Linked DNA regions of Accumulibacter sp.. The protein of the gene in region 1 interacts with the protein of each later gene in a pairwise test. Links are inferred from orthologs where the notes say so. Each region holds a gene or a part of one and is shown in the gene's direction. Other genes may lie near its edges.

The links.
Region 2: the proteins of accC (region 1) and cysM interact in binary tests that used the Escherichia coli proteins (3 or more experiments, as listed by UniProt). The link is inferred for Accumulibacter sp. from one-to-one orthologs.

Annotation. Positions count from the first base shown.
Region 1 is NZ_JAZKUG010000001.1:1,120,635-1,124,366, reverse strand. The notes cover bases 777-3,732. They hold accC (acetyl-CoA carboxylase biotin carboxylase subunit), read left to right. Parts: upstream 777-1,550; coding sequence 1,551-2,915; downstream 2,916-3,732. Other genes in these bases: prmA (50S ribosomal protein L11 methyltransferase), read left to right, coding at 2,932-3,732; accB (acetyl-CoA carboxylase biotin carboxyl carrier protein), read left to right, coding at 1,081-1,536; aroQ (type II 3-dehydroquinate dehydratase), read left to right, coding at 777-994. Also shown: V5B60_RS04875 (hypothetical protein), read left to right, coding at 1-363; more of aroQ, read left to right, coding at 503-776. UniProt on the Escherichia coli protein: This protein is a component of the acetyl coenzyme A carboxylase complex; first, biotin carboxylase catalyzes the carboxylation of the carrier protein and then the transcarboxylase transfers the carboxyl group to form malonyl-CoA.
Region 2 is NZ_JAZKUG010000001.1:3,122,516-3,128,050, forward strand. Bases 2,539-5,535 are described here. They hold cysM (cysteine synthase CysM), read left to right. Parts: upstream 2,539-3,585; coding sequence 3,586-4,485; downstream 4,486-5,535. Other genes in these bases: rfaE1 (D-glycero-beta-D-manno-heptose-7-phosphate kinase), read left to right, coding at 2,539-2,574; rfaD (ADP-glyceromanno-heptose 6-epimerase), read left to right, coding at 2,589-3,593; V5B60_RS13885 (3'-5' exonuclease), read left to right, coding at 4,495-5,280; V5B60_RS13890 (amino acid ABC transporter substrate-binding protein), read left to right, coding at 5,437-5,535. Also shown: V5B60_RS13860 (integration host factor subunit beta), read left to right, coding at 1-221; lipopolysaccharide assembly protein LapB, read left to right, coding at 390-1,559; more of rfaE1, read left to right, coding at 1,642-2,538. UniProt on the Escherichia coli protein: Two cysteine synthase enzymes are found. Both catalyze the same reaction. Cysteine synthase B can also use thiosulfate in place of sulfide to give cysteine thiosulfonate as a product.

The DNA of each region.
Region 1 (3,732 bases):
GCCATCGCCGCGCGCCTGATGACCGTGATGCAACGCTTCAATCCTTATCTCACCGGGGCGGTACTCGACGGTACCGCCGGGCGCTATGCCGAGATCGACATCCAGCTCTTCGCCGACAGTGCCAAGGACGTCGAGATCTTCCTGCTCAACGAGAAGCTCTGTTTTCGCCACAGCACGCCACGCACCGAACGAGCGGAGGCCGTCCTCACCCTGGTCGCCGACGAGGCGACCGTCAACATGGTGATCTATCCGCGGACTGAAGAACGTGTGAGCTTTCGCACGCGTGACGGCAGGCCGCGCACACGGGCACGTCTCGCGACGGTTCGCCGGTTGCTCGCCGAGGCCTCGGCTGTCAGCCGCTGACCCGCGCAACAACCCGTCTGCGTCTCTTCCGGCGCCGCCCTCAGGTGGCTGCAACCGTCGTTGGTGCGGTGCCGCACGAACCGCGTGCGGCCAAGGTTCTGCTGGACAAAATGCTGCCATTTGCGGCAAACTCGCGCCCATGAAGAAGCAAAAGGACCCGTCGTCGACCGCCGGCCAGCCGCCGGAAGCGCCGCGTCTGCTGGTCCTGCATGGCCCAAATCTGAACCTCCTCGGTACCCGTGAACCAACCCATTACGGCTTGACGACCCTCGCCGAGATCAACATGGCGTTGGCGCATCGTGCGGCTGCCGCCGGCGTTCACCTGGAGGCCTTCCAGAGCAACCATGAAGGTGCCCTGATCGAACGTGTGCACGCGGCGCGGCAGCAGGGCATCCGCTACCTGATCGTCAATCCCGCCGGGTACACCCACACCAGCGTCGCGCTGCGCGACGCCCTCGCCGGTACCGGCCTGCCCTTCGTCGAAGTGCACCTGTCGAACGTGCATGCGCGCGAGCCATTTCGTCATCACTCGTATTTCTCCGACCTGGCGATCGGGGTCATCAGCGGCTTGGGCAGCGAGGGCTACCTGTTGGCGCTCGAGTATCTGTTGCGCCAGATGGCGGCCGAGTGAGCACTTTGTTTACGTCACGTCGCGGTCACCTCTCGGGCGGCTGCATGGTCCTGACCGCAAGAAGGGCAATCATCTGGAGCAAGTGAATGGATCTGCGGAAACTGAAGAAACTCATCGATCTGGTCGAGGAGTCAAGCATCACCGAACTCGAGATCAACGATGCCGAGGAGAAGGTTCGCATCGTCAAGCACGGCGGCATGGTCTCCCATCACTATGCCATGTCGCCGCTCGGGTCGGTGCCGGTGACCGCCGCTCCGGCCACGCCGGTGGCAGCGGTGGTGGCGCCGGCCGAACCGGAACTGCCTGAAGGCGACGCCGTCAAGGCTCCGATGGTCGGCACCTTCTATCGGGCTCCAAGCCCGGGCGCCGAGCCCTACGTCGAAGTCGGCAGCACTGTCAAGGCGGGCGACACCCTGTGCATCATCGAAGCCATGAAGCTGCTCAATGAGATCGAAGCCGAGCGCTCGGGCACCGTCAAAGCCATTCTGGTCGAGAACGGTCAGCCGGTCGAATTCGGTGAAGCGCTCTTCATCGTCGGCTAGGAGATACTTTCACCATGTTCGGGAAAGTCCTCATCGCCAACCGCGGGGAGATCGCCCTGCGCATTCAGCGCGCCTGCCGCGAGCTCGGCATCAAGACCGTTGTCGTGCATTCGGAAGCAGACCGCGAAGCGAAGTACGTCCGGCTGGCCGATGAATCCGTCTGCATCGGCCCGGCGCCCTCGGCACAGAGCTACCTCAACGTGCCGGCAATCATTTCGGCAGCCGAGGTCACGGATGCGCAGGCGATCCACCCGGGTTACGGTTTCCTGTCTGAGAATGCCGACTTCGCCGAGCGCGTCGAGTCGTCGGGTTTCGTCTTCATCGGGCCGCGGCCGGAGACCATCAGGCTGATGGGGGACAAGGTCACCGCCAAGGAGGCCATGCGGATCACCGGCGTGCCCTGCGTGCCGGGATCGGAGGGGGTTCTCCCCGAGGATCCGCGCGACATTGCGCTGCTCGCCAGGGCGGTCGGCTACCCGGTGATCATCAAGGCGGCTGGTGGTGGCGGTGGCCGCGGGATGCGGGTCGTGCATACCGAGGCGGCTCTGATCAACGCCGTCAACATGACGCGGACCGAGGCCCAGAGCTTCTTCGGCAATCCGCAGGTGTACCTCGAGAAATACCTCGAGAATCCAAGGCACGTCGAGATCCAGGTGCTTGCCGACAGCTTCCGCAACGCCGTCTATCTCGGCGAGCGCGACTGCTCGATGCAGCGCCGTCACCAGAAGATCATCGAGGAGGCTCCGGCTCCCGGTATCCCCACCCGCCACATCGTCCGCATCGGCGAGCGCTGCGCCGAGGCTTGCCGCCGGCTCAACTACCGCGGTGCCGGCACCTTCGAGTTCCTGTTCGAGAACAACGAGTTCTATTTCATCGAGATGAACACGCGCATCCAGGTCGAGCATCCGGTGACCGAGTCGATCACCGGCGTCGATCTCGTCGCCGAGCAGATTCGCATCGCCGCCGGCGAGAAGCTGCGTTTTCGCCAGCGCGACCTGACTTTCCGCGGCCACGCAATCGAATGCCGCATCAACGCCGAGGATCCCTTCAACTTCCTTCCCTCGCCCGGAAAGGTCAGTTTCTACCACCCCCCAGGCGGCCCCGGCATTCGTGTCGACTCGCACATCTATCACGGCTACACCATCCCATCGCATTACGACTCGATGGTTGCCAAGGTGATTGCCCACGGCGACAGCCGCGACCAGGCGCTGCGTCGCATGCGTACCGCGCTGTCGGAAATGAGCATCGACGGTATCAAGACCAACATCGCCCTGCATCAGGAACTGCTGCAGGATTCCCGTTTCATCGAGGGCGGCACCAGCATCCACTATCTCGAGCAGTGGCTGGCTGCCAAGGGTGAGGTCAAGAAGGGCGGCTGACCAGCGCCGATGACCGATGGCCTGGCTATCCCTGAGCATCCGCACCGATTGCCTGCACGCCGAGCGGCTTGCCGATGCCTTGCTCGAAGCCGGGGCCCTCGCCGCCAGCATCGAGGACGCGGATGCCGGTACGGCCGACGAGCAACCGCAGTTTGGCGAGCCTGGCTCCATCAGTCGTCCGGGGTGGCAGCGCTCGCTGGTCGTTGCCCTGCTGCAACCGGAAGCCGATGCCCGTGAACTCCTCTTGTGCTGCAGCGTGCAGGCTGGCCTCGCCGAGTTGCCTCCGTACAGCCTGGAAGAAGTGCCCGAGCAGGACTGGGTGCGACTGACGCAATCCCAGTTCGAACCGATACGCGTTGCACAGCGCCTGTGGATCGTTCCTTCCTGGCACACCGCTCCCGATCCCGGGGCAATCGTCCTCGTGCTTGACCCCGGGATGGCATTCGGGACCGGTTCCCACCCGACGACGCGGCTCTGTCTCGAGTGGCTCGAGCGATCCGTCGGTCCGGGCGTGTCTGTGCTCGACTATGGCTGCGGCTCCGGAGTTCTGGCCATCGCTGCCGGCCGACTCGGTGCGAGCGAGATCGTCGGCGTCGACATCGAGCCGCAGGCGGTCGTCGTTGCCCGGACCAACGCCGAGGTCAACGGGGTCGCTGCCCGCTTCCAGGAATCGGCCGATCGACTGAGTGGCCAGTTCGACATCGTCGTCGCCAACATTCTTGCCAATCCGCTGCGGGTTCTGGCGCCGGCTCTCTGTGGCCACCTCCGTATAGGCGGAATGTTGGCACTGTCCGGAATCCTCGTCGAACAGGCCGAT
Region 2 (5,535 bases), 2.0 Mb from region 1 along the record:
ACCTGTCGGTGAAGATGATTCTCGAGGCGATGGCAGAGGCACTGGGCAGAGGTGACCGGATCGAGATTCGCGGTTTCGGCAGCTTTGCCCTGAACTATCGGCCGCCGCGCGTCGGGCGCAACCCGAAGTCCGGCGAGAAAGTCGAGGTGCCGGAAAAATGGGTACCGCATTTCAAGGCTGGCAAGGAGTTGCGTGAGCGCGTGGACGCCGCGCCGGAGTGAAGCATGGCCCCGGCTCGCCGGGCCGTGGCAGGTGACGGGCGGCGACGAGAGTCGCCGCCCGTTTCTGTGTCTGTGGGAGCTGATCGATGCGCTTGTGGCAAGGGGTCTGCCGGATCCGCATGTCCCCCTGCCGGCCGGCCATCGCGTGGCACCTGGAAAGCCTGATCAATGATTGAGTTCGACTACTGGCAGCTGCTGCTCTTCCCGCTCTTCTTCGGCCTCGGCTGGCTGGCGGCACGGATCGACATCCGCCACTTGGTGCGCGAGTCGCGCGCACTGCCGCGTTCGTACTTCCAGGGGCTCAACTTTCTTCTCAATGCGCAGCCCGACCGCGCCATCGAGGCTTTCGTCGAGGCGGTCAAGGTCGATCCGCAGACGATCGAACTGCACTTCGCGCTCGGCAGCCTGTTCCGCCGGCGCGGCGAAACCGATCGCGCGATCCGCATGCACCAGAATCTCATCGAGCGCGAAGACCTGAAGCACGATCTGAAACTGCAGGCACTGGCGGAGCTCGGGCAGGACTACCTCAAGGCAGGCCTGCTCGATCGCGCGGAAGCGGTCTTCGACAAGCTGCGCGACTCCGAGCTCGGCGAGGAGGCGAAGCGCAACCTGCTCGAAATCTATCAGCTCGAGAAACATTGGGAGAAAGCGATCGCGATCGCTTCGGAGCTGCCGGACTTTGCTTCGCACAAGGAAATCGCCGAGTACCATTGCGAGCTCGCGGCAGCCGAGATCATTCGTTCACGCCGCGATCTCGCCGCGGGCTACCTGCAGACGGCGCTCGAGCGCAATCGCAAGTGTGTTCGCGCCAGCCTGCTGTGGGGCGACATGCTGTTGCAGGAGGAGCAGTGGGAGGCCGCCATCGAGTCCTGGCAGCGGATCGAACAGCAGGACCCGGCCTATCTGGCACTGGTGGCGCAGCGTCTGCTCGGCGCCTTCCGCAAGCTCGACCGGCGGGATGCAGGCCTCAGACTGCTGCGCGGCTATCTCGAGCACTATCCGTCGCTCGACCTGCTGGATGTGGTTTTTCAGCTCGTCCTCGAGGGCGATGGCGCGGAGGCCGCCTACGAACTGGTGCGTGACGAGCTGAAGCGGAACCCGACGCTGCTCGGCTTCGACAAGCTTCTCGAGGCGAGACTGTTGCTCGCCAGTGCCGAGAGTCGTCCCGACCTTGAGCTGGCGAAAGGCATCGTGCAGACGTACACGCGCCGCCTGGCGCGCTATCGGTGCGATAATTGCGGCTTCAAGGCGCGCCAGTTCTACTGGCGCTGTCCGGCCTGCGGCGGCTGGGAGACCTATTCCCCCAAGCGCAGCGAAGAGTTCGACCTGACACCCTAGGAGTCTCCCGTGCATTCATCGTTGCCTGCTGCGCGCGACGCCAGGCTGGCATGGCATCTGGCTGCGCCCGATCGGAGCGTCGATGCGGCTGCCTGATCTGTCGGCGGCGCGCCTGCTGATCGTCGGCGACGTCATGCTCGACCGCTACTGGTTCGGCGATGTCGCGCGCATCTCGCCCGAGGCGCCGGTGCCGGTGGTCCGTATTGGCCGCAGCGAAGAGCGGCCGGGCGGCGCGGCGAACGTCGCGCGCAACGTCGCCGCGCTGGGGGCGCACGCCACCCTGCTGTCGGTCGTCGGCGATGACGAGGCGGGCCGCAGCCTGCAGCAGTTGCTGGCAGCCAGCGGTATCGACGTCAGCCTGCATGTCGATCCGGCGATCAGCACGACGGTCAAGCTGCGTGTGATCGGCCGCCAGCAGCAGTTGTTGCGCATCGACTTCGAGACTTGGCCATCGCACGAGGTCCTGCGCGCAAAACTGGCGGAGTTCGCTGTCCGGGTGGCCGACTGTGACGCGGTGATCCTCTCCGACTATGGCAAGGGAGGCCTGACGCACATTGGCGAGATGATCCGGCTGGCAAACGCAGCCGGCAAGCAGGTTCTGGTTGACCCGAAGGGCGACGATTTCTCGAAGTATTCCGGCGCAACCGTGGTGACGCCGAACCGTGCCGAGTTGCGGACCGTCGTCGGCCGCTGGCAGGACGAGGGCGAACTGGCGCGCAAGGCGACCGCCTTGCGCGAGCAGTTGCAACTCGACGCCTTGCTGGTGACGCGCAGTGAAGAAGGGATGTCGCTCTTCCACCGCTCGGCGCTGATCCACGAGAAGGCGGTGGCACGGGAAGTCTTCGACGTCTCGGGTGCCGGGGACACGGTGATCGCCACCCTGGCAGTGATGCTCGCCTGCGCCGCCGGCTGGCCGGACGCGGTGCATGCGGCGAACGTCGCCGCTGGGCTGGTCGTCGGCAAGCTGGGGACTGCCGTGGTCGAGGGCGGCGAACTGGCGGCCGCGGTGAAGTGAAGTGAGGTGATTCCATGTACACCATCGTCACCGGCGCCGCCGGCTTCATTGGCGCCAATCTCGTCCGGGCGCTGAACGAGCGCGGCGTGCGCCGGATCATCGCCGTCGACAACCTGACACGGGCCGACAAGTTCCGCAACCTGGTCGATTGCGACATCGCCGATTACCTCGACAAGCAGGAGTTCATCGATCGCCTGCTGGCTGGCCATTTCGACGGTGACGTCGACGCCATCCTGCATCAGGGCGCCTGCTCCGACACCATGGAAGGCGATGGTCGCTACATGATGGAGAACAATTACCGCTACTCGCTCGGCATCCTCGACTGGTGTCTCGACCAGGAGGTGCCGTTGCTCTATGCCTCGAGCGCGGCAACCTACGGCGGTGGCCGGGTTTTCCGCGAGGAGCGGGCGCACGAGGCGCCACTGAACGTCTACGGTTACTCGAAGTTCCTCTTCGATCAGATAGTCCGTCAGAGGTTGACCGTGAATGGCTCGTCGAGCTCGCAGGTGGTCGGTTTCCGCTACTTCAACGTCTATGGACCGCGCGAGTCGCACAAGGGGCGGATGGCGTCGGTGGCTTTCCACCACTACCACCAGTTTCGCAGCGATGGCAAGGTCAGGCTATTCGCCGGTTGTGACGGTCATGCCGACGGCGAGCAGCGGCGCGACTTCGTGTACGTCGAGGACGTCGTCCGCGTGAACCTTTTCTTCCTCGATCACCCTGAACGATCGGGTATCTTCAACGTCGGTACGGGGCGCGCGCAGACCTTCAACGAGTTGGCGGTGGCGAACGTCAATGCCTGCCGGGCGCTTGCCGGTGAGAGTCCGTTGCCGCTGGCGGAGCTGGTTGGGCAGGGATTGATCGAATATGTGCCTTTTCCTGCGGATCTCAGAGGCCGCTATCAGAGTTTCACCGAGGCGGATCTGACGAAGTTGCGCCGGGCTGGCTACCAGGCGACCTTTGCCGACGTCGGCGAGGGTGTGGCACGCTATGTCGACTGGTTGAATGCTCATGGTTGAGACCCTCGAGGACCAGGTTGGCGGTACGCCGCTGGTGATCCTGAAGCGCCTGCCGGGCACGCTTGGCGCGGCGCGCGGCAACCGCATCCTGGCGAAACTGGAGGGCAACAATCCGGCCGGATCGGTCAAGGATCGTCCGGCGCTATCGATGATCGCGCGGGCCGAACGGCGCGGTGACATCCGGCCGGGCGACACGCTGATCGAGGCGACCTCGGGCAACACCGGTATCGCGCTGGCGATGGTGGCCGCCGCGCGCGGCTACCGCATGTTGTTGGTGATGCCGGAGAACCAGAGCGTCGAGCGGCGGCAGACGATGCGTGCCTTTGGCGCCGAACTGGTGCTGACGCCGCGCGACGGCGGGATGGAGCTGGCGCGTGACATCGCCGAGGGCATGCAAAGGGAGGGTCGCGGCATCATCCTCGACCAGTTTGCCAACCCTGACAACCCGCTGGCGCACTATGAGGGCACCGGCCCGGAGCTGTGGCGGCAGACGGCCGGCGGCATCACCCATTTCGTCAGCAGCATGGGAACCACCGGGACGATCATGGGTGTCTCGCGTTATCTCAAGGAACGGAACGCGGCGATCTGCATCGTCGGTTGCCAGCCGGAGGAAGGTTCGCAGATCCCGGGGATCCGCAAGTGGCCGGAGGCCTACCTGCCGAAGATCTTCGAGCGCACGCGGGTTGATCGCGTCGAGTCGGTGTCACAGGACGCAGCGGAAGAGATGACCCGTCGCCTGGCGCGCGAGGAGGGCATCTTCGCCGGCATCTCCTCGGGTGGCGCGCTCACCGTTGCCCTGCGGCTGGCTGCCGAAGTCGAGAATGCAACCATCGTCAGCATCGTCTGCGACCGCGGTGACCGCTACCTGTCGACCGGCGTCTTCCCGGCCTGAACGCGGTCGATGAAGCCGGTTCTCGCTTTTGACATCGAGACGGTTCCGGACGTCGCGGGTCTGCGCCGCCTGCATCTGCTCGATCCGGGCCTGTCCGATGAGGAAGTCGCCGAACTCGCGTTCCAGCGACGGCGGGCGGCGACCGGCAACGACTTCCTGCCCTTGCACCTGCAGCGGGTGGTGGTGATTTCCTGTGCGCTGCGTGTGGGGAGGGATTTCCGTGTCTGGTCCCTGGCTGCACCCGAGCTCGGCGAGGCGGAGATCATCCAGCGTTTCTTCGACGGCGTGGAGAAGTTCACGCCGCAACTGTTGTCCTGGAATGGCGGTGGCTTCGACTTGCCTGTACTGCACTACCGGGGGCTGATTCACGGCTTGGTCGCTCCTCGCTACTGGGACCTCGGCGATGGTGATCACGCCGACAGTCGCGATTTCAAGTGGAACAATTACATCAGCCGCTATCACACCCGTCACCTCGATCTGATGGACCTTCTGGCACTCTATCAGCCGCGCGCCGCCGTGCCGTTGGACGAACTGGCGAGGCTGATCGGTTTCCCCGGCAAGCTCGGGATGGATGGCAGCAAGGTGTGGCAGGCATGGCAGGAAGGTCGCAGTGCCGAGATTCGCGACTACTGTGAGACCGACGCCGTCAATACCTATCTCGTCGGAGTCCGCTTTCGCTTGATGCGCGGCGAGATCTCCGCCAGTGAGTACGAGCAGGAGCAGGTTCGCGTGCGCGCTGCCGTGCAGCGCCTCGACAAGCTGCACTGGCGCGAGTTCCTCGCTGCGTGGGCTTAGGGAGGGTGCAGCCGTCTGCAGCGGTACTGATGCGGATCAGGGGGGCACACTTGCGAGGCGGCGCCGATCTCATCCCACGGTTGTGGTTGCCGCGTGTGTATGGTCACACTCGGCGTGCTTCCTTTCTCTTATCGTTGCGTTTTCGGGAGGAATCCGATGCGGTTGCATCTCTCGTGGCGTTGCCTCGTGGCGAGCCTGTTGCTGTCGCTGGCGCCGCTGGTGCAGGCGGCGGGGACTCTGGACAAGATCAAGGCG